DNA from 3 places in the Paenibacillus sp. cl6col genome. Region 1 is predicted to be linked to each of the others. Evidence: riboswitches for the same ligand, from Rfam matches in the RefSeq annotation. Region 1 holds a riboswitch; each other region holds the start of a gene.
What was found. Region 1 has a riboswitch for cyclic di-GMP ahead of BLS15_RS18640 (CAP-associated domain-containing protein). Riboswitches for the same ligand answer to the same signal wherever they lie in the genome.

Region 1 (10,728 bases):
GTGTTGTTGGACGGGCAAGCAATGGGGATGAGGCTGTGAAGCTCGTTCATGAGCACAATCCAGATATATGCCTGATGGATATCGAGATGCCAGGGAAGAGCGGGCTGGATGCCGCTGAGGAACTGAAGGGTGCAGGCTGCAAGGTCGTGATCCTGACGACCTTTGCCCGTCCGGGATATTTCGAGAGAGCCGTGAAGGCTGGCGCGAATGGATATCTGCTCAAGGACAGCCCGAGCGAGGAACTGGCAGATGCAATCCGCAGCATTATGGCAGGCAGACGGATCTATGCTTCTGAACTGGTAGATGAAGCATACTCGGAAGAGAATCCGCTGACAGAGCGGGAGAAGGAAGTGCTTTGTCTGATTGCAGACGGCAAGAATACGAAGGAAATTGCCTCAGAGCTGTATATCACGACAGGAACCGTGCGCAACTATATTTCAGTTATTCTCGACAAGCTTAATGTGGGCAATCGCATTGAGGCGATTACGCGGTTTAAGGAGAAGGGCTGGTTCAAGTAAGGCTGAATATCGATAGAAAAGGAGGAGTGCGCTCAATGCGCGACTCCTCTTTTTGTGAAACCATTGCATGACCTAAATAGTCTAATGATGGTGAATATTCGATTAAGGAGTGATTGGCAATGACAGTTACAAATCATACAACAGCAATTCCGAAATTAGGGGTAGGAGCGGTAATTCGCAATCACAATGACGAAATTCTGCTGGTTAAGCGCAACCGGAACCCGGAAAAAGGAACATGGAGCATTCCTGGCGGCAAGCTGGATATGTACGAATCGTTAGAGGAATGCGTGATCCGTGAGGTGAAAGAGGAAGTTAACCTGGATATAACGGTGACCCAATTGCTCTGTACAGCGGAAACGATCCGTCCCGAAAATGATGAACACTGGGTGTCTCTCATCTACGATACGACAGTACAGGGAGGAGAAGCACGCAATAATGAGGCAAACGGAGCAATTGGGGATATGCGTTGGTTTTCCCTGGACGAGCTGCCCGAGCAATTGGCCTGCTTTACGAAGCCTGCAATAGATCGAATATTGGGAACAGCTTGAGGCTTGAATCTAGTTTGGTTTAAGTGGAACGTGTGGAAATGAGCGGGGTGCAACATTTTCCGGGAAATAATGTGGCTGAGCGACAAAACCGAACAAAAATACTTTCAGCAATAGGGTTCTTGTATTCTGCTATTCCTCAAAATTACTGAGATGAAAAAGATATCGCAAGATGTTAGTTGATGGGGTTGAACAAAATAAACCATTAGAGGGGGAAGACGTAATGCTTGCTTCGGATGGTCAGGTATCGATTAGAAAAATGTCTTATGCTGATGAAGACTTTGCTTTGTTATATAAATGGCTGAATGATAAAAAAATCCTAAGTTTTATTGAAGGTCCAAGTACCAGATTTACATGGGAACAGATTATAGGAAAATATGGGCCACGGGCAAGAGGAGAGCATTATGTCACCCCGTGTATTATTGAATTTAATAATGCTTCTATAGGATATTTACAGTTCTATCCGTTACAACAGGATGAAATTCATGAATATGGAGCAAAGCTTGATCAACCGCAATTCGGACTAGATATATTTATAGGAGAGACTGATTTTTGGGATAAGGGAATCGGAACTCTGGCATTGAAACTTATCATTCGGTATTTATTTACCGAGCGAGGAGTTGAGGATATTTACATAGATCCACAAATCGTGAATGTCAGAGCAATCAAGAGTTATGAAAAATGTGGATTTAACAAGATAAAAGTACTACATGAAAGAGAATTGTTTGATGGAGAATATAAAGATACCCAACTAATGAGAATAACATTAGATGAATTTATGATGCTAAGTGATTGAACTAATGGCTGTATTCATTCAATGAACAAGCGGCAGTGTACTATTTTACAACACAAAGCTGCCGCTGGTTTTATAGAGTCGACCTATTACTTTTTTGGAACGATTAACTGAAGCCCCTGCTCCCTTACATACTTGATACATATCCGTTTTCACTAGACCAAGCCAATTTTATTCAAAACAATTATTTTTCACTCGAAGAACATGCTGCTTTGCTCCTCATCTGCAATCGCTTGAATTTCCTCTGCTCCGATATTGATATAGATATAGCCTTCTTCTTCTTGCTTCTTCAAGGCGCGTTCCTTCGTAAACTTCGGACTTGCCTCTCCCGAATCCTCATCATAGACGAGCAGAATGCCATCTGTCTTGCGGAACAGCAGCTCGTCCCTTGCGATGAACTGCCATTTGCCACTGTAGGGAGCATTACTCACCGTGCCATAGTAATCGATTCCACGCATAATTTCTTCGAAATAGGTTTGCTTCTCCTCGCTCCACTGTGCTTCAGGATTGGCGTACGCCGTAATAATGGAGCATTTCAACTGCGGATATTGTTGTTTCAGCGAGATAGCAGCTTCGCAAGCCCATAAATCGACTCCATACTGGCCAGGTGTGATGACCCATTCTAATCCTTCTTCAATTAGCGGAATAAGGCGAGATTCTATCGCTTTGCGTATATAGGGAACTCCCTGATGCTTATTGTTATAAATACCGAGTTCGTGAGCTCGGTAGCCGGTAACGAGTAGATTTTTCAATGTATGATTCCTCCGAGAATGTATCTATATATATGATTATAGACGGTAGAACTAAAAATGATAAATATACAGAGAATGGGACTAAATATCTAGTTCCTTCATCAATTTGACACATGTTTTAGTTCTAAAATCCCTGTTACAGAGACGTATGAATTGGTTAATATGAGTAAGTATACTAACATTTAGGGGGAAAAAGTTTTGAAAAAATGGGTTGCACTATTGTTGGGGGCAATATTAGTAGTAAGCATGACGGCTTGTGGAGATAAAAAAGACGCTGCTGGAGCAAACAGCTCTTCTACAGCACAGACGACAACTGAGACAGAGAAAAAGGATGCTCAGGTTCCATCTGTCGATGAACTTATTCAAAAATCAATTGATGCAAGCAAGTCGCTCAAGAATTTCTCTATGGACAGCCAAGTGAAGCAGGATCTTACAATTAGCCAAGGTGAACAGAAGCAAGAGCAAAATACGGAAATAAAACTGAAAAGCGACATGACTAAAGAGCCTTTCAATCTGTATCAAGAAATGACAATGAACGTAGCGGGTCAAGGTGAGCAAAAAGTCGTTCAGTATATTTCGAAGGACGGCATTTATTCACAAGTGAACGGGCAATGGACGAAGATGCCGGATGACATGAAGGCACAAATTCTTGAAGGTGCGGAGAAAGGGGCAAGCCCAGAGCAGTCCCTGGAACGCTTCAAATCGATAGCGAAAGATTCGAAGGTATCTGAAGAAGGTACTAACTATATCTTGACGGCGGACTTGTCCGGTGACGGGATGAAGGAACTGGCGAAGTCGTTGATGACCCAATCTGGTTCTAACAGTAATCCTCAAATGGAAGCAATGATTGAGCAAATGAAGATTAAAAGCATTAAGATGAAGTTTGGTGTCAACAAGGAGTCATACCAACCAACAATATCCGATGTCGACATGTCTATGGAAGTAGAAGAGCAAGGTCAGAAAGTTGAACTCAATATGGTTATGACAAGCACATTCTCGAAGCATAACGAGATTGGCGAAATCAAGGTGCCACAAGAAGTATTGGACAGCGCTAAGTAATCGCAATGTATAGACGAGACCGTCGAATCTATGGATTTGGCGGTTTTTTTATGGCATTAATAGTTCTATTCTACTAATTTCTGTTTCGGAATAGGGCTACGTTCACTTTGTCTGTCTATCGATATTGGTTACTATGAGGGAGCATACTAATTTTGGGAGGCAGACGGTTTTGAAGAAGTGGACGGCAGCACTCGTAGCGATCATGGTAGTACTAGGCATTACAGCATGCGGCAACTCAACACCTACGGCAGGAGAATTGATTCAAAAGGCTACGGATGCGGATAAAACATTGAAGAGCTATTCAATGGATGTCCATGTTGAGCAAGTGAATGGGATTCAAGGCGACAGCAGCAAAGAAGAAAAATCGGATATTACAATCAAAACTGACTTTACAAAGGAACCGCTTGGTTTCTATCAAGATACGTCAATTGTGTCAGACCAAACGAACCAAACGATTAAACAATACTTCACCAAAGAAGGAGCATACTCTCAGGTAAATGGCGAATGGGCGAAAGTTCCGGATGAGTTGAAGAGCCAGTGGGAAACGAACATTAAGAGCCAAATGAGCTTGACGCAAAATCTCGATAAATTCAAGCCGTTAGAGAAAAATTCGAAGATTGCCGTGGAAGGTAACGAATACATCATGACTACGGATATGTCTGGCGATAAAGGCAAGGAGTTGGCGAAGACGCTGTTGTCCGAGTCATCTGGTGAAGAAGCTGCGGAAGCGCTTGGCAAGATGAATGTTAAGACGCTTACCATGACATATGGCGTGAATAAGGAAACCTACTTCCCGACGAAGAGCGGCTTTACACTTGTGCTCGAAGGGGAAGAGAACGGACAGAAGATTTCGATCAGCATGAAGGTGACGAGCACGATTACGAAGCATAACGAAGTGGCCGAAATCAAAGTGCCGAAGGATGTTATCGACAACGCTCAATAGGATACGATTTCGATTGTCGATGAAGAAAGAAAATAAAGTTATAGACTGAGAAAATATAGTTCCGACGGCATTACTGTTATCACGCGGTACAGCCCGTAAAAGGAAAAAAAGCAGAGATCCTATGTGATAATCTAGGATCTCTGCTTTTTGTGTCATGATGAATATCTTATTGCTCGTGTATCACGCGATACAAAACGAGTGCCGCCTGCGCTCGAGTGAGCGTTCCCGCCGGATCAAGTTTGTTATCGGTGGTTCCTTTGATAAGTCCTTTGCTCACTGCGTACACAACGGCTGTCTTTGCATCCTGTGAGATGAGTGCTTCATCCTTAAATCCAAGCGAAGTGCTTGAATGGGACAGATCAATTTTCAATGCCCGCGTAAGCATCACGACCATTTTTTCGCGAGTAATCGGTTTACGTGCCCCAGGCTCTGCAATCCGCTGTTCCCAAGTCTCTCCGTTATTCGTCAAGCGATCAAGCAAGGTGGCGAACTCCGCTTGGGTAATAACGTCGTTCGGCTTGAATGTGTGTATGCTGTCTTTGCCGCACAACAGTCCGTGAGCTGCAATGACTTCAATTTCATCCTTTGCCCAATGTGCAGTAAGATCATTGAAGGATCTTGCATGCTCTGCAATCGTGTAGGTGCCGAACTCCGTGACCTGGAAGGAAATATGCTTCTTATCAGCTGCCTTCATTCCGGCCAGTTTATAGCTCCAAGCATTTGTTGTTAGGCCTTGAGCTTCTGCGTACACGCCTGCCTTACGAATATCCTTTGTAGCTTCCATCAGCTTCAAGGAGATTTCCAACAGGATATTCTTTGCTTCTTGCGGCCCGCGGATCGTGATCATCGGAGACGTAAAGGTCGTCTCGCCATGATGCTTGCTAAAACCTTTGTCCTTATGCTCTGCAAGAGACACCACAAGCTCGAGTTCACTCGTTCCGATGAGTTCCACAATAGACTTATTCGGAATGGTAATATCGAATTCGGCTGTAGACAGAAGCAAATCCTTGCCTGATTCCTGCAGCAGTTTGGCGGCCGATTTGTCCAGCGTGAAGGAGACTTCATTGTAATCCTTCATGCTTACATCGCTAATATCGGGTTGAACCTGCTTGGTATTTTTGTCCTGCAGCTGTTTTTTCACGGTATTCGCATTTATCTTGAACTCCGCATTCACTGCATGCTCCTTCATCGTCTCTGCCAGTAATCCTGCCTTCATCGTCTTACCGGCTGGAATTGTTCCCACAGAAGTCGAAGGTGTAGAACTACTAGAACCTCTAGAGCCTTCAGATGAGGAAGACGAAATAGGCAACTCTGGCTTCGGATTCGGATTCGGAACAGACGGCTTGATGACATCAACAGTAGACGAGTGAATGTAACCGATTCGGATCCGTTCATTGTTTGCGTTGAACAGATTCGCATTTACAAGATTGAAGGTATATTTCCCTTCTTGGTCGCTCAAGAAAGCGATGGTTGCTATGTCGCCGTCTCCTTCATAAGCGCCTCCGTTGAGATTTACGGAGTAATCCAATTGCTTCTGGCCATTAGGTAAATCGGTTATGTTCTTTGTCGTGATAAGTGGGACATCCGGATAGTTCAACTTTTGATAGGTAGCCATCGTAACGCTTGGCTTTATATCTAAGAGAGTCAAGCGGCTGTCATAAGTAAGACTGAATGAAGCTGAATATACTGCTTCCGACACAGAATATTCGACCTTTACATCGAATGGATCTCCTGTCAGAACCTTAGATTCGCTGAGGCTAGGAGATACAACATCGGGATCGGGCTTTTTATCGTCGACGGAATTCTGCGTGACGAAGTTCTGTGTGTAATATACATTTGAATTCCCCCCGAAGTACACACCCACCCCTAGATGAGAAAAGTCTCCCAAAATATTCGAACGATGTCCTTTCGAGTTCATCCAGTTCTCGTGAACGAAGATGGCACTCGACTGTCCAGCAGCAATGTTTTCCCCTGCCTTTTGGTATACGATTCCGTCCGCCTTCAGCCGATCGAACGGGGATTTGCCGTCCGGATTGTTATGATCGAAGAAGCTTCTCAGCCCCATATCGTCGCTATGCTTGCGAGCAGTTCCCGCAGCCTTTTCATTCCACTTCAATGGCTTCATGCCCTCGCGGACACGCACAGCATTAGCCAAATCGAGGATTTGTTGCTCAAAGCTTGTCTGCAATCGCTTGCTAGGCGTGCCAAAGTACCCCTTGAACGCCAGTTCCACATCATGGGCAATAAATTGGACAGCCGTCACCGTATTCCCTTGATGGAGATCATAGAACACGGTTGCATACATACCGCCGACCTTGTACAGGCTATATTGTCCGCTGTTGTCCATATTGTAAATCGTATTGCCTTTCCTAATTTGACTGAGGGAAGATCCGAAGGCTGCCTCTACCTCCTGCTTGGTTGAACCGAATCCAATGCTTCCATAAGAATCATTCGCATTCGTATAGAGTGCAACGACCTTGTGGTCCTGAACACCAACTTGTAAGTAATGTTTATAATCCTGATTGTAAATATACCACTCGAAGCCATATTCACTTAGATCCTTGCGAACCGGCAGTCCGATTTTTTGGAATAGTTGATCCTCGCTCATTCCTATGGTGATGCCTTGCAGTTGGTCTGCCCCTGCCTGCGGAGCATTGTTCGTTTTCGTGACAGTAATCATACTACCGACCAGCTTATCCGCTGCATAAAGGGTCGGCTGATAGATAAGCATCCCGGCTAACAGCGCAGCGCTAGCTGTAATCGTCATACGCCGCATTCTTCCTGCTTTAATGTGTTTATGCTGTTCTTGGTACATTGCGTTGTTGGTTGCTGTACAACATGGCCGCATCATTACATCTCCTATTCTTTTACATTCTGCGATCAAATGAGATGAACATCGGGGACGCTTTACAATAGCACAAAAAAAGCGCCACCCTAATGGCAGCGCAATAAAAAAAGACGCACGTAATGTCGCAATTAGGGCAACCCGGCTGTCATCGCATTGTGAAATACATTAGACCCGTGGCTTTGCGTCCCCTGCTTTCGCTAGGGTTTGCCATTATCCAAATGTTACAGATTAAATGTCTATAGTAACATGTAAATGAACAGCTTGTATACAACTGTGCCTATAGGTACGCAAAATTCAATCAAGTACCAGGTCTATCAACCCAGTACGATTTATGTTCGTCATGCACTTCTTCAATGAAGCTGCCCCATTTTAAAAAAAGGATCATGAAAGTACACTAAGACTTCGCTCGAATTTTAGTTAAAATCACATTGGCCGCTTCTACTGCACCACCAGCATTCTGAAAAGTTTCTGACAGTTTTTGCGCATTTTCCTGATAAGTCCGATTCGTCAACACCTCAGATACCGCTGCTGCCAAATATTTTGGCTTCTTTCCTTTCAACTTTAAACCTGCACCCAGTTGAGCAACCCGATCAGCCACTAATCCTTGTTCGCTATGTTGCGGAAATAAAACCATTGGAACTCCAAAATACAGGCTTTCATTCACACTATTCATGCCACAATGGGTAATAAATACATCGGCTGTTTGCAATACCGATATTTGATCCACGACGTTATTCACTGTGAAATTTCTTGGTATGTTGCCAAGAGAAGCAATCTCCGTTTTTTCACCAACTGACATCACAACATCATAGTCCGTATCTGCAAATGCCTGAATAACTTTTTGGTAAAAATCTTGATTTTGATTCAGTATAGTCCCAAGTGAAATGTAGATTAGTTTTCTATCTTTTTTATTAATCTGTATCGGCGGAGACTGCCTGATGGATGGTCCGACAAAAGCATATCGCTCAGAAAACGTATCCGCCATCGGCTGGAATTCTTTCGAGGTATAAACAATGGCGTCTGTTTCATTATTATTTTGAACAATCGATACAACATTCCCTATCTCATAACCATGATTCTTTAACAACTGAATTTTTCTGTTCATTCGGGGCCAACCCACGATCATCCTCCATACATCGATGAAACCACGCTTCATCAGTTTCGCGGTGTACTGATTAAAAGCAAAGGTAGTAGTCGAACAAACATATGGAATTTCTAGTTTTTTAGCAAATAATTTTCCCCAAAAGCATATAGAGTCAGATACAATACAATCCGGCTGGATTTCCCTTAATTCCTGACATACCTTCTCATCCAAAGCAATGGTCGTATCGGCAACCATCTCAATTAATGCTGTAAAATCTTTGCCAACCTTGCGATCCAATTCCTTTTGTGAAAGCTGGGGCAAGAACTCATCACAAGCAATGAATGCAGCACCAGCACCTTCTATTTTTTCCTGAAATTCTAGAAAGGAATAGTACCAAACTTGATGGCCTCTATTGACTAACTCGGCAACCACCGGAATGGTTGGATTGGTATGACCATGTGCGGGTATCGAAAAAAATACAATTTTGCTCATTCTGATTCATCTACCTCTCGCTCCGCTTTTTGGATCATCTCTACAAATTCCATGAAATGATTACTTTTTAAGAGAGCAATCCCTTTTGTCGCATCTTCCCCCAAGACAATCAGCTTATCACCAGCTTGTATCTGATACATTTCGCGTGCCTGTTTGGGAATGACAATCTGTCCCCGATCTCCTACCTTCACAACACCAAAGAACTGCTTCCCCGTGGGAACGAGCTGATTCGCCGCTTCTTCACTCATATCACGGGATAATTGATCCAGGGTTACTTGGAAAAGTTCAGCGAGTATTTTGCATTTAAAAATATCGGGCAAGGCCTCCCCGTTTTCCCACTTTGCTACGGTCTGTCGTGACACGTTTACCTTCTCAGCTAATTGTTCCTGACTGAATTTATGCTTTTTACGCAACACACGAATATTCATACCAATCATATTTTTCATCTCCGTATACGTTAAATATATAGAAGAACCAAGGTGGAAATCTATCAACAATTCGCAACATTTTATGTTAAGAATTGTGGCAAAGTACAAGTCATAGATGAAGCTAACGTCGATAGCGCCGTATTCGATTGCGAACCAAAAATTTTTCGCAATATATCCAATACTTGTGCACTGTTATTTGTCCATATCATACCAAATTAATAGAGAATACAAACTGAGGTGTTCTGTTAAAGAACAAGACTGTCGACAGTCTTGCTGTATCCATTAGATGTATCGATGATGTCCAAATGCTTCTATTTTATTGAAGTAATAGGTTTTAACTTACTGTTCCCTTCTTTATAAATTGGCTAACATGGGTAAAGCAGATTATTTTAGGGGGCTGTTATTTTGAAAAAACGGATAACCATACTACTAGCATTCTTATCATTACTAGGGATAACGGCATGCGGCAATACGATGCCGACAGCCGATGAAGTATTGCAGAAAGCAATTGAGGCTGATAAAAGTGTAAAGAGCTTTTCCTTGGATATCAATCAGACAGAGACAATCAAGGCAGATCAAAAAATTGAAGCTTCTAAGCTAACTAAAATAAGATTTGATTATACGAAAGAACCGATCGGCTTATATTTCGAAAATTCGATAATATCTAATGAGGTGAATTTAACTTTAAAAAAGTACCAAACGAATGAAGGGTCATATTTTCTTCAATATGATGGTCAATGGAGGAAATTGCCGGATGATTTGATGAATCCAACTCAAATACAGAAGGATATGGATTTGAATGAGCTCTTTAGACAGATCAAGATGTATGCAAATGAAGCGAACATTATTTCAGAAGGCAATGATTATATCGTGACAGTGAGTTTGGAAAATGAAAAAGCTAAGGAAGCTGAACATTTTTTGTGGTCGGAGTTACCAAGCAAGGAAGAGGATAAATTAGAACAGGAAAAGTCGGAGCAAAAGGGTAATAAACAAATCATGCTCGATATGAAAAACATAGTCATTAAATATCGGATCAATAAGGATAATTATTTTCTTATGAGTACCGCTTTAGAATATACAAAGTCTGGGGAAGAATCCGGACGAAAAATTGAGGATCATTTTGTAAGTAACTCAACATACACTAGACACAATGTGGTTCCTCAGATTAAAGTGCCACAGCATATTATAAAAAGCGCTCAATAAGAAGTTATTTTTCTACGATTCCGCCGCATCTTTTGAATGCGGCGGTTTTTGCATATTCTTGAC
Region 2 (10,728 bases), on a different contig from region 1:
ATGTGTTGTCAACGCCTGGCTCCCGAAGAGGCCTTCTTTCGTTGCCTTTGTTAATTTGTCGCGCTTGGCAGGATCCGCAGTAGGGGCATCATTGGAAGCCATCCAAGCAATGACGCCGCCCAGACCGTTTTCAAGCACATATTTCGTTTTCTCTTGAATGGATCTTTCATTGTCATACGTGTAGAATACGCCAGTTGTCCCATCATACAGATAGGGAGCTTTGGCTGCATCATCCCAATATTCCTTGAGATTCGGGTAAGTGGCCTTCAGCTTGTCGAGGTTGCGATAAGACCAAATCCCTGTTCGGCGGCCGCCGTCCCCAACAGCGAGCGCTGCCTCGCCAACCGCGCCGCGGGATGGAGTCTGATCCGCATCCTTGGCTGATAGTGCTGCTTCGCCGAATAGCCCCGGATGATTCGGATCGGATCCTTGCGATACTTTATCCCAGCCGCGAGTGTAGTAGGCTGCCCCGACAACAATCTTGTTCGGCTCGGCTCCTTGCTGAATCAAATATTTCACGCTCTCGTCTATGGACAGGTTGTTGCCCGTGAGCGGGTCGTTCGGGTTCGTATACAAGCCGGTATGGTGGCCGCTTATTTCATCCCATGCACCGCGCATGTCATAAGTCATAATGTTGGCAAAGTCTACAATGTTGAACAGTCTCGGCACATCAATGCCGATATCGATCTTACTCTTCGGCGCTGGAAGTGCAACAGACAGTTCATACGCTTTACCAAGCTCGGCTCCTTGCTTATTCAATGCGTTTTTGATATCTTGCAGGAGTAAAATATAATTGTTTTTATCCTCTGGTATAGCGTATTTCGTACCTTCATCGTTCTTATTATCGACCATATCAGGCTGTCGAACTTCAGCCGGGAACTCCCAATCGACATCCACGAAGTCCATGTTCGTGTACTTGATGAATTTCATGACATTTTGGATCAGATTTGCCCGTTTGGAAGCATCGGCTGCAACGACAGCGAAGTCGCCTGATTTCGACCATCCGCCAAGAGAGATGCCGATCTTCAGATTCGGGTTTTCTGCGCGCAATTGCTGCAGGGCGATAAGGATGCCTGCATTGGCCGCTTGCCATTGAACGCCATCCTGGCCGACAGGCGCTTCTACTGCCGCATCCTTATCCGTAAAGACAAGGTTGCCTTGGGCATCAAAATCGAGAAACGCATAGTTCAGGTGGGTTAATTGATCGGCCGGTATATCCTTAGGATAAAAGTTCCCTTGTCCTCCCCAAATCGACCAATCGCCATAGTACATAACATTCCTTATTTCCTTTGTCGCGTTTTTGACCACAGGTTCCTGTGCTGCGGAAACAGCCGACCCTGCATAAGCCGGTGCCAACGAAGACACGAACATCATGATGGTCACTACCGTCATTGCGAACAATCTCCGTGCACTCTGCTTTTTCCCAGTCTTCATCCGTTATTCACTTCCTATCAATAGATTTTATTAATAGGCAGCTAGGGTGGGGCATCTCGCCATGGATCATACAAAAACAACCATACGACTAATAGAGATGGGGGTCTATTAATCGGCAACTGGCTGGCATAGAATTTCTTCCTTAGCCCCTTTAGTTTTGCGTCACTAGATTTCCCTAGCTTTGCCTAGTAATACCTGCAAACATGCATACTCTTGCATAACGATACATGTTTACACCGTTAAATATACAGCAGTTTCACGTTTATTTAATGGGTCATACGGATTATTTGTGAATATATGAACATAGTTCGATATTATTATTCACTAGAAATATATCATGTTGAAATCCGGATGGAATAAGAGGATGTATGTTAATTCCATATGGTTTGATACTGGACATCAGCCTAGTAACTGCACCGATCCCTTGTTATTCCTTGTTATGCTTTTTTACATATTCCACATGTCCGACAAGGTTTGGGCAGTAGGTCTTAGGGAGGGAATTAAAAAGGACTGATCCTCCTTTTCTGGGCAATTATACCTCGCCCAAAAGTTGAAGAATCAGGAACAAAACAGTGGTCTGACGATCATTTTCGATAACGGAACCAGGATTGCTTTGACAGCTAATTCATTTTATTTTATAGTAAGTAACACACTAACTACTAAAGGAGTTGCCATGGAAGAACTTTTTAAAGAACTTCAGAAATGGGGCTTTTCACAATATGAATGTAAAGCGTACATAGGGCTATTGAAAAATTCTCCTATAACCGGATATGAAATAAGCAAAAGGTCAGGTGTACCTCGTTCAACGATATATGAAGTACTGGCAAAATTAATGGATAAAGGTGCGGTGTATACAGTACCTACTGATCCTGTAACCTATGCGCCATTACCAGCAAAAGAATTAATCCGTCGATTGCGTAATGACTTTGACAATTCTATGGATTATCTTGAAAAGAATTTATCTGCGTTAGAAAGTGAACAAGAAGTAGATGTCATTCGACGCATCAGCAGTGATGAGCGCGTTGTGGCCGAAATGATTGACATAATCGATAAAGCTAAAAAAGAAATATGGTTGTCGATTTGGGAACCACAAGTCGCTTCGATAAAAGGTGCTATAGATGAGCGGATAAAGGATGATACCCACGTCTTTTCTATTCTTTTTGGAGCACCTGAGATTCAGCTTGGGGCAACGACTCATCACAACTACATGGCTCCAGAAGTAGCTGAGGAACGTATGAACGGCCGCTTAACGATTGTTGCACGGGATAATGAAGAAGTATTAATTGCAAATTTCGCGCAAAATACACCTGCATGGGCGGTAAAAACGGAAGACCCGGCACTTGTGTTAATCGCGATGGAATACATCAGGCATGACATTATGTTCTCAGAATTAGTGAAAGAAGTGGGCCCAGAGAAAGCAGAAGCGCTTTGGAAAAACGCTCCTAACCTATTTCATGTTGTTACCGGGAAACGGTTCAAATAAATTGAACCGTATTTTCTTTCACTTTTTCGTAGTAGTTAGTAAGTTAGCTTCTAATACTTGAAAATAAAGAGGGAATGAAATGAGTCTGTCGAACGTCCAAATGAATTCGTCTCCGAGAGCTGAAGATAGCTTTATCCAAGGAGTAAAAGATTGTGTCCCCACGCTGCTGGGTTATTTAAGTATCGGATTAGCTGCAGGTGTGATCCAAAAGACTGCGGGACTTAGCATCGCTGAGATCGCTCTGATGTCTATGATTCTCTATGCTGGCTCAGCTCAGTTTATTGCTGCGGGTATGATAGCAGCAAGTAGTTCGATTACTGCCATTATTATTACGATTTTCTTTGTAAATCTTCGTCATATTTTACTTAGTGCAGCACTAGCACCTTATTTCCGGCATCTTACTCCACTTCGCAACATGCTAGTAGGTTCTCTACTCACCGATGAGACATTCGGTGTCGCGATTACCGAGGCGGCCAAGAAAAAGCGAATCAGTGAGAAATGGATGCATGGCCTCAACATAACCGCTTATGTAAATTGGCTTGCAGCGAATCTAGCAGGAGCATTTTTGGCGCAATGGATTTCGAATCCTGAGAAATTCGGACTAGCATTTGCCTTGCCAGCTATGTTTATTGGAATTCTCGTACTCTCTATGGTAGGGCGAAATAGAATCAAACTTGATATCGTTGTCGCAATTATTGCAGTGGTCATTGCTGTGGGAAGTTCTTTCTTTTTGTCCAGCAGTATGGGCGTTATTGTGGCTACAATTATTGCTTCAACAATAGGAATGGTGGTAGAAAAATGGAAGTAAGATGGGACATTTTTTTGATTATTCTAGGCTCAGCTTTTGTCACGTTCATTCCAAGGGTCGTTCCTCTTATGGTGCTTAGTCGGTTTGAATTACCAGAATGGGCAATGCGTTGGTTAAATTATGTCCCCATTTCTGTAATAGCTGCTCTGATAGGTCAAGAGATATTTATCCATGACGGAAAGCTTACATCTCTTACCAACAACATTGAATTTTTTGCAGCCATACCGACTTTTTTAATTGCGATAAAAACAAGAAGTTTATTGGGAACCGTACTGGGCGGTATTATCTCCATAATCATTTTACGCTTATTGTTTTGAAACTTGATACTAGAGTTTTGGCAATCTTCGCTCTTAACGTGAAGAGAATAGTAAAGCTACCGAAGTGAGAAGCCAGTGGTACAGGCTTGTGTATACAGTGAAAAAGACGACTATTATCCCATAAATAGAATAATAGTCGTCTTTTGTTTCGCTCTACGGCCTCGGATTGATCCAAGGTTGTATTGCTCGATTTATTGTTCTGATTCGATTGGGGCTACTTGTCGTTGCGAGATATCATTTGATGATAACGATAAACACTTGATTCCGACATTCCCATTATTTCAGCAACTTCATTTATTGTACCTTTAACTTCAAATACCCCATATTCCTTTAATTTGAAAATAGCAAGTCTCTTTTGTTCAGGTGATAACTGAGCACCGGATTCTAATATATCTTTATCTATTACTGAATAAATGATATTACGAATATTATCGGTAAGTTTTTCAATAGGTTGTTCCTGGTCAGTTTCTTGTTCGATAAGATCTATAGCTGAACTTAGATTGGCCAATTTTAATATATCCTTTGCGACTTTCCTATAGACATCCGCATCAAAATTTATACATAAAAGACCTTGTAATTGACCTTCACGATCTTTTATAAATAAAGTTGATGAACGGAATTTTTTACCTCTGGGTCCTTCTCCAACATAATCTACAACATAATCCTTTTTTAAATATACCTTTTCGTTGATTAATTTTTTTGCATAGTCAGTTAAAGGGCCATTTAAAGATCTTCCACTTAAGTCTCCATTGACTATGTGACCGATTTGAGAACCCCCATTAGGATTTAAAACATGTAATACAAATTCATAATTAGATCCCAAAATTTCCCCGAAATAATTCATTATGTTTTGATAGTGTCGAAATAGTTCATTATCCATTTAAGTATTCCTCCTAATCAGTTATTCCTGAATTTCATTCACTATGAAATTGCTCGCGAATTCATATTCAATTCCAAGGTTGAGCAAAATCTCTTTCAATAAAAGATGCGCTTTACTTCTCGTACATAGATGCGTTCTTCTTTTTTCAGCTATAGACAACCCAACTTCGGGTCTTTTATCGGCAAGGTTTCGTTTAATGAAGAAGCCAGCATTCAAAATAGACAACCCTATTATAACTTATAACAAGTTTTTTAGAATTTTAAAAGGGAGAAACATTAAATTTGTAATAAAAAATTCCGATAATAATAATTTATTATCATTTGTTTGACTGCATGAATATCTATGTGGTACTCTGTCTGTGTAGTAATAAAAAATAATTACTATAATAAATTATTTCAAATTATGTGAGAAGGATCAGAAAACATCGTTGTTTTGATGGCATTGATTGCAACGAGTATGATTACAACGATAATTTATCCAAGTATTCAATTCGTACTAAGAAAGGGTTTGATGATTCTTAGTGTTACTTTTGAAAACCCTTACATGGTGGGCGGGTGACTAGTATGGCAACTATGGGGAGGAAACTAATATGAATATGAAATTAGTACCTGTTAAAGAAAAAAGGGTTGTTAATTACAAAAGTTGTTTTGATGTGATTGGACCGGTTATGATCGGCCCCTCCAGTTCACATACTGCAGGTGCCTTAGCTATTGGAACAGTTGCCAATAAACTATTTCAAGGTCTTCCCAAAAAAGTTGTGGTAAGGTATTATGAATCATTTGCTGAAACCCATAAAGGACACGGAACTGATTTTGCAATTATTGCCGGTATATTAGGATTTGCTGCCGACGATAGTAGGGTGCCTGGTGCTATTGAAATAGCAGAATCTAAAGGAATTGACATTACCTTTTTAGAAGAAGCAGGTGATAGTCCTGCCGGTCATCCGAATACTGCAGATATTTATTTGGAGGATGGAAATCGAAATATTAGAACAATGGGAACTTCAGTCGGTGGCGGATTAATTGAAATTAAACATATAGAAATTGACGGGTTTAGCTTACATCTTCAAGGGCCATTGCCGGTTATTATAGCGATTTCCGAGAGAGATGACCTTGAATTTATATTACGCAGGATCTTTAAACAATATAATGTGGAAATTAACAATTTTAATAGTTTGGAGAAGTCAGGAAAATATTTATATCAATTTGATGTGGATTCTCAATTATCTAGTGATGTTCAGAAGGAATTGAGAAATTCTAGCAGTGCAGCTAATATCATTATTCTTTAATTAGATTAGGGGTGAAAAGTTTATGTACATGACTATAAAGGAAATTATCGATGCAGCTAATCAAAGGAAAAAGCCAATTTATGAATTAGCAATCGAGCAGGAAATCGAGCAAACTAAAACTTCTTATGAAGATGTTTGGAGAAAAATGGAAAGAAATTTAGTGACTATGGAGAATGCTGTAAAGAAAAGCGCTGAGGGCAACGGAGTATTTTCTCCGACCGGTTTATCCGGAGGGGATGCTGTTAAAATAAAACAATATCGTGAAAGTGGAAAAACCCTTTCTGGAGATTTGATGATGCTCGGGGTCCAAAACGCTATCGGAGTTAATGAAGTAAATGCGTCGATGGGAGTTATTTGTGCAACTCCAACTGCAGGTGCAAGTGGGACAATCCCGGGAGTGCTGTTTAGTATCCAAGATAGTTTACAATTAAGTCATGAAGACAAGGTTCATTTTCTATTCACTTCAGCTTTATTAGGAATGGTAGTAGCAAATAACGCTTGTATTTCCGGAGCCTTCGGAGGATGTCAAGCTGAAGTAGGTAGTGCCTCAGCAATGGCTGCAGCAGCAGCAGTAGAAGCTGCCGGAGGAACACCTCAGCAATCATCTGACGCTTTCTCAACTGCACTGCAAAATTTACTTGGTCTAGTTTGTGATCCGGTTGCAGGCTTGGTAGAAGTTCCTTGTGTAAAGAGAAATGCTATTGGAACGGCTAATGCCTTAGTAGCAGCGGATATTGCATTAGCAGGCGTAACCAACATCATCAATGCTGATGAAGTAATTGAAGCGATGTTCGTAGTAGGAAGACAGATGCCTCGCGAATTAAGAGAGACAGGTTTAGGTGGAATTGCAGCCACTCCCACAGGAATTGCTATTAAAAACAAAATTTTCGAAGATAAGGTTACTAGAAAATAAGATAATAATAATATATAATTATAGTAATAAAAGATTACAATATTTACACAGAAATGTAAGCGTTATAGCAAAATAATGGAATTTCAACTCATGCTTTGTGAAAAAAATCACAGTTATTAAGGTTCATTCTCCAATTCTCTATCAAGGATGAGAGGAGTGTATATCGATATCTATTAATGCCATATAATGTAATAGTATGCATTAAATAGTTTTGTAAACGTAAACAATTTTAACAGTTTTAAAAGAGAGGAAATGATAAAGTAGTTAACCAGTATACAAGGAGGAATTATAATATGAATGGGAATACAGCCGAAAAACTTGAATTTACTGCTGAAGATACTACAGGGAAAAACGAAAAATATCCAGATCCCAAAAAGTGGCACAAGCAAGATACCACCTGGGCATTGAGCCTTTTTGGAACAGCAATTGGAGCAGGCGTACTCTTTCTACCTATAAATGCGGGAGCAGGAGGTTTATTATCGTTACTGTTAATTACAATACTTGCATTTCCTGTTATGTACTTCTCGCATAGGGCGCTTGCTAAAATGATATATGCTTCCAAATCTGCTGATGAGGGGATTACAGGTACGATAAGAGAGTATTTCGGTAATAAGGCAAGTATAATTTTTAACCTCGTATTTTTCTTATCGATTTATATTATCGTGCTGATGTATTCGGTTGCACTAACAAATACTGCAAGTAGTTTTATGGTGAATCAATTGCACATGAATGAGCCGCCAAGAGCCATTCTATCGCTTGTATTAGTACTCGGTCTTATAGCTATACTGAACTTCGGTCAAGATATTACTGTAAAGGTAATGAGTATGCTAGTATATCCTTTTATAGCTTCGCTGCTTTTTATCTCAATATCTTTAATTCCACAGTGGAATACGTCGATGCTTAGTTTTTCAAGTGTTTCTACTGCTCCAACAGGAGTAGGAGGATACTTCAATATGATATGGATGATATTGCCAATTATTGTATTCTCGTTTAATCATTCTCCTATGATATCGTCATTTGTTATGAAACAGAGACAAACTTATGGAATACAAGCTACAGACGCCAAATGTTCTCAAATACAAAAAGTTTGTTATATCATGACTTTCATTGTCGTTATGTTCTTTGTTTGGAGTAGTGTCTTGAGTTTGACTCCAGATGATCTTGTAATAGCAAAAGAACAGAATTTATCAGTACTTTCATACCTTGCCAATCGGCTTAATTCGCCTCTAATCACTATTGCAGCTCCTATTATTGCGTTTGTGGCCGTAACAAAGTCCTTTCTTGGCCATTATGTAGGAGTATACGAGGTAATGCGTGACATGATTATCTCGGCCGGTAAAGCACGTGGAAAAAACCTAAAAGAAAAAACAGTTAAGAGAGCGATCCTTGTTTTTGTAGTATTAACATGCTGGTATGCCGCTTATGCAAATCCAAGCATTCTTGGAATTATAGATACTCTCAGCGGACCGCTAGTTGCTGCTATTTTATGTCTCTTACCAATGTATGCGATCAATAAAGTTCCTGCTCTAGCTAAATATAAAGGAAAACTTAGCAATATTTTTGTCACTGTTGTGGGCGTTCTCACTGTCCTTGCAAGTTTGAAAGCATTATTCTAATTAAATATTTTTGAGCTTTCTCAGGTGGCTTGTCATTGGCACCTAAGAAAGCTCTCTTTTTATTGATTAGTCGACTCATTCGTGATTTCAATCATAAGATGAATCGGGGCTATGATTTAACCTAGTCGCATGATTATCCCGTCTTAGCTGGAGTTTTGAGTCAATCAGTTCTATTGGCAGCTATACACATAGAAAGGAGGATTACAAATTATGAAGAATAAGAATTTTACAGAATATGATCGGGCCATATTGCAATCCTATGACTCCATCGTGGAAGGCTTGGCCGATTATTTGGGAGATGCCAGCGAGATTGTGCTGCATAGCTTGGAAGACTATCAAAATACCGTTATCAAAATCGCGAACGGGCATCATACGGGCAGAGAATTAGGAGCCCCGATTACGAATATGGCTTTGCAGATGTTGAGTGAGGCTAAGTACTCTAACGCAAAGCAAGCGATCAGTTATTTTACCAAAAGCAAGGACAACCACTCAATGAAATCAAGCATGATAGCCATTCGTGGTGAAGCTGGCAAAATTATTGGTTTTATGTGCATTAACATAAACTTGGATGAATCGTTTTCTGGATTTCTTCAGACTTTTTTACCGCAAGCGGGTTTTGAAACAAAAGTACAGGGGGAAAATTTTTCATTATCCATTGAGGATATGATTCTTGAAATGATAGAGCTGACGATTGAAGCGGTGGATGCTTCTCCTGACATATCGTATGCAAATCGAAATAAGCACATTATCGGTCTTTTGTATGATCGGGGAGTGTTTAATATGAGAAATGCGGCTACAATCGTGGCAAATATGTTGAAAATTACGAAACATACCGTTTATTTGCATTTGCGTAATCATACTCCCAGAAACGAGAAGGAAACCTGTACAACCAGTAAACAAGGCTCATTTAATTGACCAAACTTTTTATAAAAAGGAATGTTCATTCAAAAAGAAAAGAATCCATTTTGATTAATCTCTTGTCAAAATGGATTCTTTTTTATTTACTCTATAACCTAGATTTACACATTTTTTACCACACTTTTGAAAAAATGAGGTTCAACGGCTTGATAATTCTTTTAAAATGATTTATATTCATATCAATTGATATGTTGATCTATCAAAAATGGATACAAGCAAGCGGAGGGTAAAAAACAATTGGACAGAAGCGAGGTAAATAATATGATTTTTGAAGAAAAATTACAAGCATATGCAGAACTTGCGGTAAAAGTCGGTGTCAATATTCAGCCAGGGCAATACTTATTAGTCAATACATCGGTGGATGCATTGGATTTCGCCCGTTTAGTTGTGAAAGAGGCCTATAAGGCTGGTGCAGGACGTGTTCATGTTAACTTATCAGATGATGAAATGGATCGTGCTTACTTGGAGCATGCCTCAGATGAAGAATTTAATCGTTTCCCAGAGTGGATAGTCAAAATGAATGATGAGCTGATCGAACGTAAAGGAGCACTATTAATGATAGATGCTGCAGACCCTGATAAATTTACAGGTATTTCAGCCAATCGTCTAGCTACCTATCAAAAGGTATCAGGAGCTGCTCTGAGAAACAATCGTAACGCCGTAATGAAGGATTTAATAGCTTGGTCGATGGTAGCAGTTCCTTCACCAATGTGGGCATCGAAGGTGTTCCCGAACTTAGCAGCTGAAGATCGAGTACCAGCATTATGGGAGGCTATTTTTAAAGCTGTTCGTATCGGTGAAGGCAATGCTGTTGAAAAATGGCGTGAACATGTATCAAATTTAGAATCTCGTGCGGTCCTACTGAACAATAAAAAATATGCGAAGCTTCACTATACAGCGCCAGGTACTGATTTAACAATTGCATTAGCACCACAGCATAAATGGATTACTGGAGGTGGTAAAACGCCAGATGATACTATCTTTATGGCTAATATGCCGACAGAAGAGGTTTATACGTTACCGATGAAACAAGGTGTAAATGGCTATGTAAGCAATACAAAACCATTAGTT
Region 3 (10,728 bases), on a different contig from region 1:
CACGGCTCTATTGTTTCTCCTTGCCGGGTTAGCCCTTATCCTATATCCGAAGTGGAATCAATACAACGAACAACAAAGAGAGCTTCGGCTCCTTACGGAGTGGGACAACTTGCCGCAAGACAGCATTCAAGTAACCTCCAAGATACAAACCGATTCAACCACACCAAAAAAACAGGAGCCTAAATCCATTGACGGTCTCCTTGTATATGGGGCAATATCGATCGACAAAATCGATCTGCGGGAACCTATGGTAGAAGAAGCCACACCTGCCTCTCTCAAGGTTGGAAGTGGAATCGTTGTCCCCGGCCGAATGCCGGGCGAGATCGGCAACTTTGTATTGGCGAGCCATCGTAGTCTGACATTCGGCAGACACTTCAATAGACTCAATGAGTTAAAACAAGGCGATAAAGTTCAATTAGAAACGTCGGATCAGACCTACACGTATACCGTGCAATCGAAATCCGTCGTGACCCCAGAAGATCTGTCCGTTCTCGATCAGAATCCAACGGATCGGGAGCTGACACTCATCACCTGTGATCCAATCGACACAGCCACACACCGGCTTATTGTGAAGGCTGTCATGGAGAAGACCCCATAACGCCGCATCAATCAAAGACGCCTCCAACACCACTGTTTCTGTGGGATTGAAGGCGTCTTTTTAACACGGCCTGCTAGCTTCGTGGCGTATAGAAGTTTTCCGTGTAGTAGACTTTCGATTTACCTCCGAAAAATACGCCTACACCCATTCGCGAATAATCTCCTAATATGTTGGCACGATGCCCTTCCGAGTTCATCCAGTTCTCATGAACGAAGATGGCACTCGTCTGGCCAGCGGCAATATTCTCTCCTGCGGACTTATATATGATTCCGTCTGCCTTTATTCGATCGAACGGCGACTTACCATCCGGATTATTATGATCGAAGAAGCTTCTTTCTCCCATATCACCGCTATGCTTGCGTGCTGTTCCTGCGATCTTATCGTTCCATTGCAGCGGCTTCTTGCCATTGCGTACGCGAACTGCGTTCGCTAGATCGAATATTTGCTGCTCGAAGCTTGTCCGCAATTGCTCGCTAGGCGTACCGAAGTAACCCTTGAACGACAACTCCACAGCTTCAGCAATGAATTGGACAGCTGTTACCGTGCCGCGCTGACTCACATCATAGAACACCGTCGCATAAACGTCGCCTACCTTGTGCATACTGTATGTTCCGCCGTTATCCTTGTAGTTATAGATGGTATTGCCTTTCTTAATTCGGCTGATGGAAGACCCGTAGGCTGCTGTAACTTCCTGCTTCGTCGAACCAAATCCAATGCTGCCATAATCAGCCTTAGCATTCGAGTATAGAGCTACAACTTTCTTGTTGAGCACACCGACCTGCACATACTGCTTATAATCCTTGTTATAGATGTACCACTCGAACCCGTACTCGCTTACGTCTTTGCGTGCTGGTTGTCCCAGTCGCTCGAAGAGCTGCTTCTCACTCATACCGAGCGAAATGCCCTGAACCTTGACTCCTGCCGCCTGTGGCACATTCAACAATTCTGATGCAGCAGTCCCGCTTCCGCTAGTTTCATCCGCTGCATAGAGAGTTGGCTGTGGCATGAACATGCCGAACAGCAATGCAGCACTAAGCCCTATTGCAATTCTTCGCTTGCTGCCTACCAATGATTGTTTTTCTTCTACTTGCCAGTTTGCGTTGTTGTCAGTCGTTTCCGTACAACGTGTCCGCATCCTTACCATCTCCCATTCTTTGACGTTATCCGCTCGAATGAGATGAACACCAGGGGCGCTTCTTGTATATACAAAAAAGCGCCACCCTAATGGCGGCGCACTTAAATAGACGCTCGTATTGTCGCAATTAGGGCAACCCGGCTGTCATCGCATTGTGTAAATGCATTAGACCCGTGGCTTTGCGTCCCCTGCTTTCGCGAGGGTTTGCCATTATCCAAATGTAACAGTTATATGTCTATGGTAACATGCAACAGAACTGCTTGTACACTCCTGAACGATTGTAATCTTCTGTATGTGGACAGAATAGTAGGCTAACCGCCAAGGAACTCTCCTTGGCGGTTCATATATCAACGCCTTACAAATAATCGTTTCCGAGCTATCCACATGAGTGCTGCGGCAGTAATGAGAATCATACCGACGATTGGCGATACAGGCGCTTCTTCACCAGTTTGCGGCAGCTTACCCCCCGCTTAGCATTCGGCTTCTTCGAATCCGTCTTGCCTCCTAGATCTGCATCATCAGGATTTCCTTCATCATCCTTGTCACCGTCTGGATTGCCCATGCCATGCTTCCACCCGGTTCCGTCGTATTTCCTGTATCGGGATCTGTCGTCTCACCAGGTACCGTAGGCTGATCAGGGTCAGTCGTCGTTAGGCGAGAGTCTACTTACACAATAATCCATGATTCTGAACAAAAACTGAAACATACGTGGTTCACTCTTTAAACGAATTTTAAACGAACGATCGACCTCTCCTTAATCTTCACCCTTTACGCTCAATAGACAGAGGCAAGTACGCTCTGAAGAACGGGAGGAATAGGAACGTTATGCGGCTCTATGAAATATTGCTAGCTTTCTCTTGCTTTGCATTATTGATAAGTACTCTATTTACACGCAAACTGCCCCGGCTAACCGGCATCGTAGCCAGTACAATCAGCATGTCCATTCTCACGCTGCACTTGTGGCAAGAGGGTTATCGATGGCAGATGTTCGGCGTGTACAGCCTAACTATCGTAGTAACGGGGAGTCTATGTTGGAAAAGTATACGGTCATCTAGCACGTTCAATCTGTGGAAATCTGTGCGCTATACTTTATTTGGCCTATCCTGCGTCGTAATCACATTGAACGTCTTGTTGTCGTCATACTTGCCTGTTTTTCAGCTGCCGAAACTGGAGGGACCCTATCAAGTAGGCACATTTACGATGTCGCTAACGGATGAAGGTCGAGAGGAGATCTATACAGAGAATGGTGGAGATAAACGTAAAATCCTTGTGCAATTCTGGTACCCCGCACAAGTAGATAATGTGCAGAAGACCGTACCTGTCTTTCCTGAGGATCCAAAGATGCTCACTGCCTATAAAAAGGGATTATCATCATTTATCAGGCTCCCTGAACCGATATTCGATTATTGGAAGTACATCCGCAGCAATGCCTATGAAGAAGCAGCAGTACAGCCTACTTCCGTTCCCTATCCATTAATAATCATCAATCATGGAATGGGGACAACCCGACTGCTTCATGTGTCTCAAGCCGAGCAGCTGGCCAGCCACGGTTATATTGTCGCTTCCATCGACCATCCGTACAGCACAGTAGCTACAGCGTTTCCAGATGGCATAAATACAGACTATCGAACTACTTTCAACATGGATAATTTCTATACGGTAGGCAAATCCATCGGAACGGTATGGACGGAAGATGTGAATTTCGTCATTCGCCAGTTGGATGGCTTGAATGCTGGTCACATGCCAAGCCCACTTACGGGCGCCATCGACATGGACAAGATTGGTGTCATGGGCCACTCCTTCGGGGGTGCGACCGCATTTAACGTCTTGAACACGAACCCCCGCGTCAAAGCGGCGGTTAATATGGATGGCTCTCTCTATGAATTAGACATCAATAGACTAGCCGACAAGCCCGCCCTGTTCCTGAAGGCTGATAAGTTCACCGAGATGAAGGAGCAGCAGCGTAAGGGGCTTATTACAGATACGAAGATGAGCAGCATCATTGCACAAGAGCTTGCCATAATGGAGAAAGTAAAGCAGCACGGTGGAAGCATCATTCAATTGGAAGGTGCGAAGCATTATAATTTCACCGACCTGCAGCTCTATTCGAATCTCCTGCAATACGCCGGTATTACAGGAACAATCGACGGGTACAGAGGGTCATCTGTCGTCAATCACTATGTTCTGGATTTCTTCAATAAGAACCTGAAGGGTACTGGCGGAGCGCTGATGAACAGCACCAGCAGTGAATATCCCGAAGTTACTTTTCGTTGACACACAATAGTAATGCTACTAGGCCGGGAAAGGCAGTCTTCCTTCCCTTCCCGGCCCCAGTCTAATGAAGATAAAAAATCAATTACAGGGTAAGGAATCGATTTAATCATAAGTAATATACCGACGGTTGGTATCTATTTGTGCAAAAAAAAGTTGTTCTACCCCTTACTTGAAATTCGGCGGACATTCCATCCATTGATACCTGCAACCACAATTCCGGAGCCGAGCAAGCTTAATCCCCATCCTGTCTGACCAAGCCCAAGTAGGACTCCTCCTACAGTCAGCAGCAGCAGTCCGATACCACCACTTATTATAGCACCTCTGTATGCCGCCTTCCGAGATGGATGTGCAGCTTGATAAGCCTGATTCATTGCTCTCTTGTAGGTGCTGTCAGACAGCCTCTTCGTAGATTCAAGCAGCCTCTTATTTCTCATATTCATGCGCTCCCCCTCTCCAAGTTCTTCCTCATCTTCATCACAGGTCCCTCTCATTCTCACTTTGCAATTCCTAAGTTAATGACTGCACTTGCTAAAGCACATACGCCAAACAGAACCGCCCAGCCTGCCCAAGTGCTTGTATCGCCACGCCGCTTGCTCAGCACGAGTCCGATGGTTCCCGCTATTAGAACCACACTCGCGATGACAGATCCAACGATAAATCCTACATGCATTTGCATTGTCATCTCCTCCTTCACTCTACATTCAGGAAAGCCCCCATGTTCTTGTATTGCTCCATCACTTTCTGAATCAAGCTGTCGCTGACAACATCCACGCCTAATTGCTTCATCATTAGCTGCAGAAATCGGAGACGTCGAACGGTTCCCTCGATGTCTCGCATAAACAGTACCGGGTTCATCCATACGTTCAACAGCAGCAAGAACACTTCTGCGCATTCATCGGGATATTCCGTCCTAATCGATCCATCTTCCATCCCTTGCTTCATAATAGAAGCAAGCTGCGTCGCATCCTGCAGAACGCAATCCTTGATCCCATTCACGACAAACTGTGGATTATGGATCTGTGAGCATAGGAGAGCATCAAGAGAGTGCGCATCGTGATCGACTGCAAGAGCTTCCAATAGGGAAATGAGCTTCTCGCGGGCATTCGCTGCTTGAGTACTCTGTATTAAGGTCTGGAACATGTCTGCTGTACGATCTGAGCGCTGGTTCATAACCGCCTCCAAAATCTCTTCCTTGGACATAAAGTGATGATAGATCGCTCCCTTGGACATTCCTACTTCATTAATAATGTCTTGAATACTCGTTTTGTCATAACCCTTTTCCATGAAGAGTTTTGCTGATACCGCCATAATCTGCTCCAGCGTCTGTTCTGGATATTTGTTTCTTGCCATACTGTTTCCTCCTCCATTTTAATACCGACCGTTGGTATCTATAATGATGATGTCACAATCAAACTCTTTCGTCAATAACGTAAGACGCTTCGCTATTCGATTGAACTTTTTTGCCTCCCACATTGGTGTGAACGCACATAAAAAAGGCAGACGCCCCTATTCCCACACAATTCAGTGGTTTTGGAGCGTCTTCGCCCTTCTTAAGGGACTGACTCATATGGTTGCTGCCCTTACAGAGTGGTTACTTATGGAATTGCATACACCGTACACAACTTATTCAATGATATAAAAAAGTGCTGTCCAAGCTACGATTTTAATGGAATCACATTTTTATCGATCTGTGCTTTAGAGGATTCCCCAATGAGTCCTAATCTCCACAATGCTGTCCCTTTCAACTGATGGCGCTTCGCAAGCCCAATTACACTGCTAATCGTCTTCTCGTTCTCGCTCCATGTCGAAATGCCTAATACCAGCTTCTCTTTCGATACTTCCTTCAAAGCAAGCGTAATGGCCTCATTCACTTTGTCCAATGGCTCCGGCACTTTCCCTCTCGTATATTCATACGCCATAATAATGAGATCATCCGCCACTGTTGCCAATGTCTTATAGTCATATCCTTGATAGGCTCCATTCAATGGATGAAGCGCAAGAGAGAGCTTGAGATCAGATGCCTTAGTCTTCTGGGCCAAACGTGTAACGAACTCATTAAAGTCCCGCTTTGCCTTCCCAATATCTCCAGACAAGCCCAACCCTTCAAAATCAAGCACGATGCCGGAGAAATTTTTGTCCGTTGCAAGCTGCACAATATCCGCAATCGCCTTATCGCGAAGCGCCGAATCCTCTAGCATTTTCGTCAGCTCGTTCTTCCGATCTGAAGCAAACACCATGAGATACGGACTAGTTCCTTCCTGCTTTGCCTGATCCACTATCCCCTCAGGTGTTATTTCTCCTGCAGCTTGGGGCCAATAGAAGTCTTTGCCGCTCGTTGTGATCGTTCCATCTTCTTGAAGCCTTGCCCAGCCAAATCCCACAGTATCAAATTGAGGGATATACTGGCGCTCGCCGAAAGCTTTTACCGCATAAAAGGCCATACTGTACATCTTCTTCGGCGGTGACTGCAAGGAGACGACTTTCGTTTTCTGATTCCAGGATACTTGTGCACCGAACTGCTTACTGAAAAAGCTGAGCGGAATATAGGTCGTTCCGGTACGGGCAAACGGCGCTGCACTCAACTGCACGGCCTGTCCATTCACTTTGGCTATCTTCTGGTTCAATTGCAGAACTACTACCTTCTTCCCATCTGCAGCCATTTGATTCGCCGTTACCGTCTTATCTTTCGCATTCCACAGCACTTCGATGCCGAGCGCTTCTGCGATTCCACGGAATGGAACCATCGTATTCCCCTGTACAATAATGGGCTCTGCCTGAAAATCTAGCGGATAGTTATCCAGCATAATCTTCGTCTTCATAGATTGACTGTTCCCAGCCGCCTCTGCGATGCCTGCTTGCTGCGGAAGTAGCAGCGTAGAGGTCAATAGCATAGACAACAGCGAACAGATAAGAAATCGCTTTTTCAAGAAAGCTCCCTCATTTCTTACAAGATTATGAGAGCGATTGCTCTATTATTCTCTCATTCGGATCTATTTTAACTTATTTCTCAATAGAATTCCTGCAATTCCTTAATGTTCCAGTTTATTCACAGGCCTGTCGCACCTCATCTGCAAATCAGTCTCTATTTACATCAAAGATATCTCAATGGGAATGATTCGCTGATCGCAAGAATACATATGAGATGTACAAGTTATTAACCACTGTACCAATTCCAAATAGAAGGAGTGATTGCATCTTGTCACAGATTCAGTTCAGTCCTAAGGTAGAAGCATTCTTGCAAGGTACGAAAAAGCTGTTCATCAATGGAGAATGGACAGAATCCGTGAAGAATAACGTATTCTCCTCTATGAATCCCGCAACTGGTGAAGTGCTGGCTGTTGTTGCCGAAGCGCAGGAAGAAGACGTCGACAGAGCCGTACAAGCTGCTCGCGATGCCTTCGATCATGGTGAATGGTCCCGCATGAGCGGGGCTGATCGCAGCCGCCTTATTTACAAGCTGGCAGACTTAATTGAATCGAATAAGCGAGAGCTTGCGGAGCTGGAAACGCTGGACAACGGCAAGCCGCTCCGTGAAACACTTGCTGCCGATCTTCCTCTCACCATCGAGCATTTCCGATACTATGCTGGCTGGGCAACCAAAAATGTTGGACAAACGATCCCGACGGCCGGCAATTTCCTCACCTATACGAGACATGAGCCTGTAGGTGTAGTAGGACAAATCATTCCGTGGAACTTCCCACTGCTGATGGCTGCTTGGAAGCTGGGCGCCGCGCTGGCCACTGGCTGTACGGTTGTCCTGAAGCCAGCTGAGCAGACGCCGCTGTCAGCACTCTATCTCGCACAGCTTATTCAGGAAGCCGGCTTCCCGCCGGGTGTCGTGAACGTCATTCCAGGCTTCGGCGAGACAGCTGGTGCTCCGCTTGTCCAGCATCCACATGTTGATAAGATTGCCTTCACAGGATCAACAGTAGTAGGCAAATCCATCATGCAGGAAGCTGCCCACTCCCTGAAGAAGGTTACCCTTGAACTTGGGGGCAAGTCGCCGAACATTATTCTTCCTGATGCTGATCTGTCCCGCGCAGTCCCTGGAGCGCTCAGCGGCATTACCTTCAACCAAGGGCAAGTGTGCTCAGCAGGCTCACGGCTGTACGTGCAGAAGAAGCTCTATGATAACGTTGTTGCTGACCTCGCTTCCAAGGCGAAGCGCATTCGTGTTGGAGCTGGCTTGGACTTAGACACGGAGATGGGGCCTCTCGTGTCCTCCGAGCAGCATGATGTCGTCCAGCGCTACATCGAAGCAGGCAGAGCAGCTGGCGCTGAATTGGTGACGGGCGGAAGCGTACCCTACAATCAAGGCTACTTCGTCGAGCCAACGGTGTTTGCACAGGTTGATCCGCAGATGACCATTGCTCGCGAAGAGATCTTCGGCCCAGTTATTGCAGCATTGCCGTATGATACGCTGGATGACTTGATTGAACAGGCTAACCAGTCCGACTACGGCCTTGCGTCTGGCGTATGGACACAGGACTTGAAGAGCGCCCACTATCTTGCAAGCAAGCTTAGAGCAGGAACCGTATGGATCAACTGCTACAACGTATTCGACGCAGCCGCTCCATTCGGTGGCTACAAGCAGTCAGGAATCGGACGTGAAATGGGCTCCTATGCGCTAGACAATTACACCGAAGTGAAGACGGTATGGGTGAATCTTGATTAATGCTGCATTTCTAACCCTTGGCATGACATGACAGTTATCCAGCTGCCAGCAGCTAAATAAGAAGGGAAGGCCGGTCTCTAGGAGTCGGTCTTTTTCCTACTGGTCTGACAAGCTGGGACGTCTCATTCTATTTCAGCAGTCGAATTCAGATTTTGTTCAGCCAAATATGATTGAATAGAACTAACGAGTACGACTATGACTGCTGGAGGAATGCGAACATGCTATTATCCATCATTCAACAAGAGGCACTTGAGCAGGCAAGACGACATGGAGGACGGCTCATTCGCTGGAGTGGAGGATGTTGGACATATGAGGGAGCTGCTATTTTAGAAGAAGATGATCATAGCAAAGCATTCCCCGAATGGCATTGCACCACCAATACGATCTTCGCCTTGGTACGGCGCGGTTACCTGTTGATGGAAGACTGGCGGAGCTGTACACTTGTTGAATCACTCCCAAGCTTGAAGTCTATTAATATGCGGGCTATTCTGGAACATAGGCACTTGAAATCGTAACACGGCTATTCACTACTTGTAGAATCAGCTTATATGCAGCATACATTCTCCCTACGTATTCAGGAATAGAAATAGAATGGGGGCTATCTTAACAATGGGACTGCATGCCATAATTGTTGATGATGAGCGACTCGCTCTAAAGAAAATGGAAAAATTGCTGACGGAACAAACCGGAAGAAATAAAATTGAGCGATTAATGGCTTGCTATAATCCCTATGATGCAATTGAAATTGCACAGCGGGAGCAGCTCCACGTAGCATTTCTAGATATTGAAATGCCGGAGATTAACGGGTTCGAATTAGCCGAACGTCTGCTGCAAATTCATCCAAAGCTACATATTATTTTTGTGACGGCCTATCAAGAATATGCGGTCAAAGCATTCGAGCTTAATGCACTTGATTACCTACTAAAGCCGGTCCACCACAATCGGCTGGCATTGACCTTGCAGCGGCTTACCTCAACGAATCCGCATAATGGAACAACTCCTGCAATCAGTCATGAGCGAACACCCCAGCTGACATTATGCTGTCTGCAAAGCTTGCACTATATCGATGCGAACGGCGCTGCACAACGATTCCCTTGGAAGACGTTGAAAGCTCAAGAGCTATTCGCGTATCTGCTCTATTACCGAGGGAAAACCGTGAATAAGCAGGTACTGATGGATCTGCTGTGGCCGAATTATGATACGGAACGCGCTACGACGCAGCTGCACACGGCCATTTATCAAATTCGAAAAATGATCAAAACCGCAGAACTCGATATAGAAGTCAAATATAAAGACGAAGGATATCGTCTGGCTTGGGGCGCATTGCGACTTGACGTGGAAGAATGGGAGAACTCTGTTCGCGAGGCTCCCTTACTGCAGACAGGTACCTTAGCGCAGCATCTTGCCATCTTGAATGCATACACAGGAGACTTCCTAGAAGAGCACAGATATGGCTGGGCCGAATACGAATGGGAGCGCATACGATCGATCTGGTTGAACCATGCGGAGGCAGTTGCTCAATACTACCTTTCGGATGAAATGTACTCAGAAGCTACTCTGATTTATCGCCAAATTATTGACAAGTTCCCTCATATGGAGCATGGTTACTTCGCGCTAATGAACATTTATGCCTCTCTGAATCACTCAGCCGAAGTACGCAAACTGTACAATCTTCTGACAAGCAAGCTCGCAGAGGAATATGATACGGCTCCTAGCAAGGAAATTACCGACTGGTACTATCAATGGATGATGGAATCAGCGCAAGCTAATGGATCTGTAATCTAGCAGCTGCTCAGCACATACACCGACCAGCGCCTTACCCATCCCGATAATCTATCGGGATTTTTTTGTGTACATTGTGTTTCTTCATCTTAATATAGTCACCATATAATCATCGTACGCCCCTCCACCTTTCTCATTTTCGCACAAAAAAATGTCAAGCAAATCTGTTTAACATACCATTTCGTTGGGTAATTTCACATGTCAGGAAATGTTTTCTGAAACTTTCATTTGGTTTGACAAAACTGAATCTTTTAGTAGACAATG

Region 2: linked by a shared signal. The riboswitch ahead of BLS15_RS29890 (glycosyl hydrolase family 18 protein) and the one ahead of BLS15_RS18640 (CAP-associated domain-containing protein) in region 1 are both predicted to bind cyclic di-GMP.
Region 3: linked by a shared signal. The riboswitch ahead of BLS15_RS12460 (CAP domain-containing protein) and the one ahead of BLS15_RS18640 (CAP-associated domain-containing protein) in region 1 are both predicted to bind cyclic di-GMP.

The regions. Positions count from the first base shown of each region.
Region 1 covers NZ_FNAZ01000007.1:97,119-107,846, reverse strand. The annotation lists gene BLS15_RS18670 (response regulator transcription factor) at 1-518, shown strand, start outside; gene BLS15_RS18665 (NUDIX domain-containing protein) at 638-1,066, shown strand; gene BLS15_RS18660 (GNAT family N-acetyltransferase) at 1,236-1,859, shown strand; gene BLS15_RS18655 (SLOG family protein) at 2,048-2,608, opposite strand; gene BLS15_RS18650 (DUF6612 family protein) at 2,807-3,667, shown strand; gene BLS15_RS18645 (DUF6612 family protein) at 3,837-4,610, shown strand; gene BLS15_RS18640 (CAP-associated domain-containing protein) at 4,777-7,377, opposite strand; cyclic di-GMP riboswitch class I at 7,588-7,677, opposite strand; gene BLS15_RS18635 (macrolide family glycosyltransferase) at 7,853-9,034, opposite strand; gene BLS15_RS18630 (helix-turn-helix domain-containing protein) at 9,031-9,471, opposite strand; gene BLS15_RS18625 (DUF6612 family protein) at 9,868-10,665, shown strand.
Region 2 covers NZ_FNAZ01000017.1:13,040-23,767, forward strand. The annotation lists gene BLS15_RS29890 (glycosyl hydrolase family 18 protein) at 1-1,434, opposite strand, end outside; cyclic di-GMP riboswitch class I at 1,546-1,630, opposite strand; gene BLS15_RS27035 (TrmB family transcriptional regulator) at 2,108-2,917, shown strand; gene BLS15_RS27040 (AzlC family ABC transporter permease) at 2,997-3,725, shown strand; gene BLS15_RS27045 (AzlD domain-containing protein) at 3,716-4,042, shown strand; gene BLS15_RS27050 (helix-turn-helix transcriptional regulator) at 4,257-4,922, opposite strand; gene sdaAB (L-serine ammonia-lyase, iron-sulfur-dependent subunit beta) at 5,512-6,210, shown strand; gene sdaAA (L-serine ammonia-lyase, iron-sulfur-dependent, subunit alpha) at 6,233-7,123, shown strand; gene BLS15_RS27065 (aromatic amino acid transport family protein) at 7,417-8,739, shown strand; gene BLS15_RS27070 (helix-turn-helix transcriptional regulator) at 8,950-9,654, shown strand; gene BLS15_RS27075 (aminopeptidase) at 9,919-10,728, shown strand, end outside.
Region 3 covers NZ_FNAZ01000004.1:111,755-122,482, reverse strand. The annotation lists gene BLS15_RS12465 (class D sortase) at 1-598, shown strand, start outside; gene BLS15_RS12460 (CAP domain-containing protein) at 672-1,733, opposite strand; cyclic di-GMP riboswitch class I at 1,862-1,952, opposite strand; gene BLS15_RS29960 (hypothetical protein) at 2,081-2,155, opposite strand; gene BLS15_RS28975 (hypothetical protein) at 2,143-2,295, opposite strand; gene BLS15_RS12450 (alpha/beta hydrolase family protein) at 2,559-4,007, shown strand; gene BLS15_RS12445 (hypothetical protein) at 4,166-4,447, opposite strand; gene BLS15_RS12440 (hypothetical protein) at 4,501-4,683, opposite strand; gene BLS15_RS12435 (TetR/AcrR family transcriptional regulator) at 4,698-5,357, opposite strand; gene BLS15_RS12430 (stalk domain-containing protein) at 5,663-6,934, opposite strand; gene BLS15_RS12425 (aldehyde dehydrogenase family protein) at 7,204-8,682, shown strand; gene BLS15_RS12420 (hypothetical protein) at 8,901-9,197, shown strand; gene BLS15_RS12415 (response regulator) at 9,274-10,467, shown strand.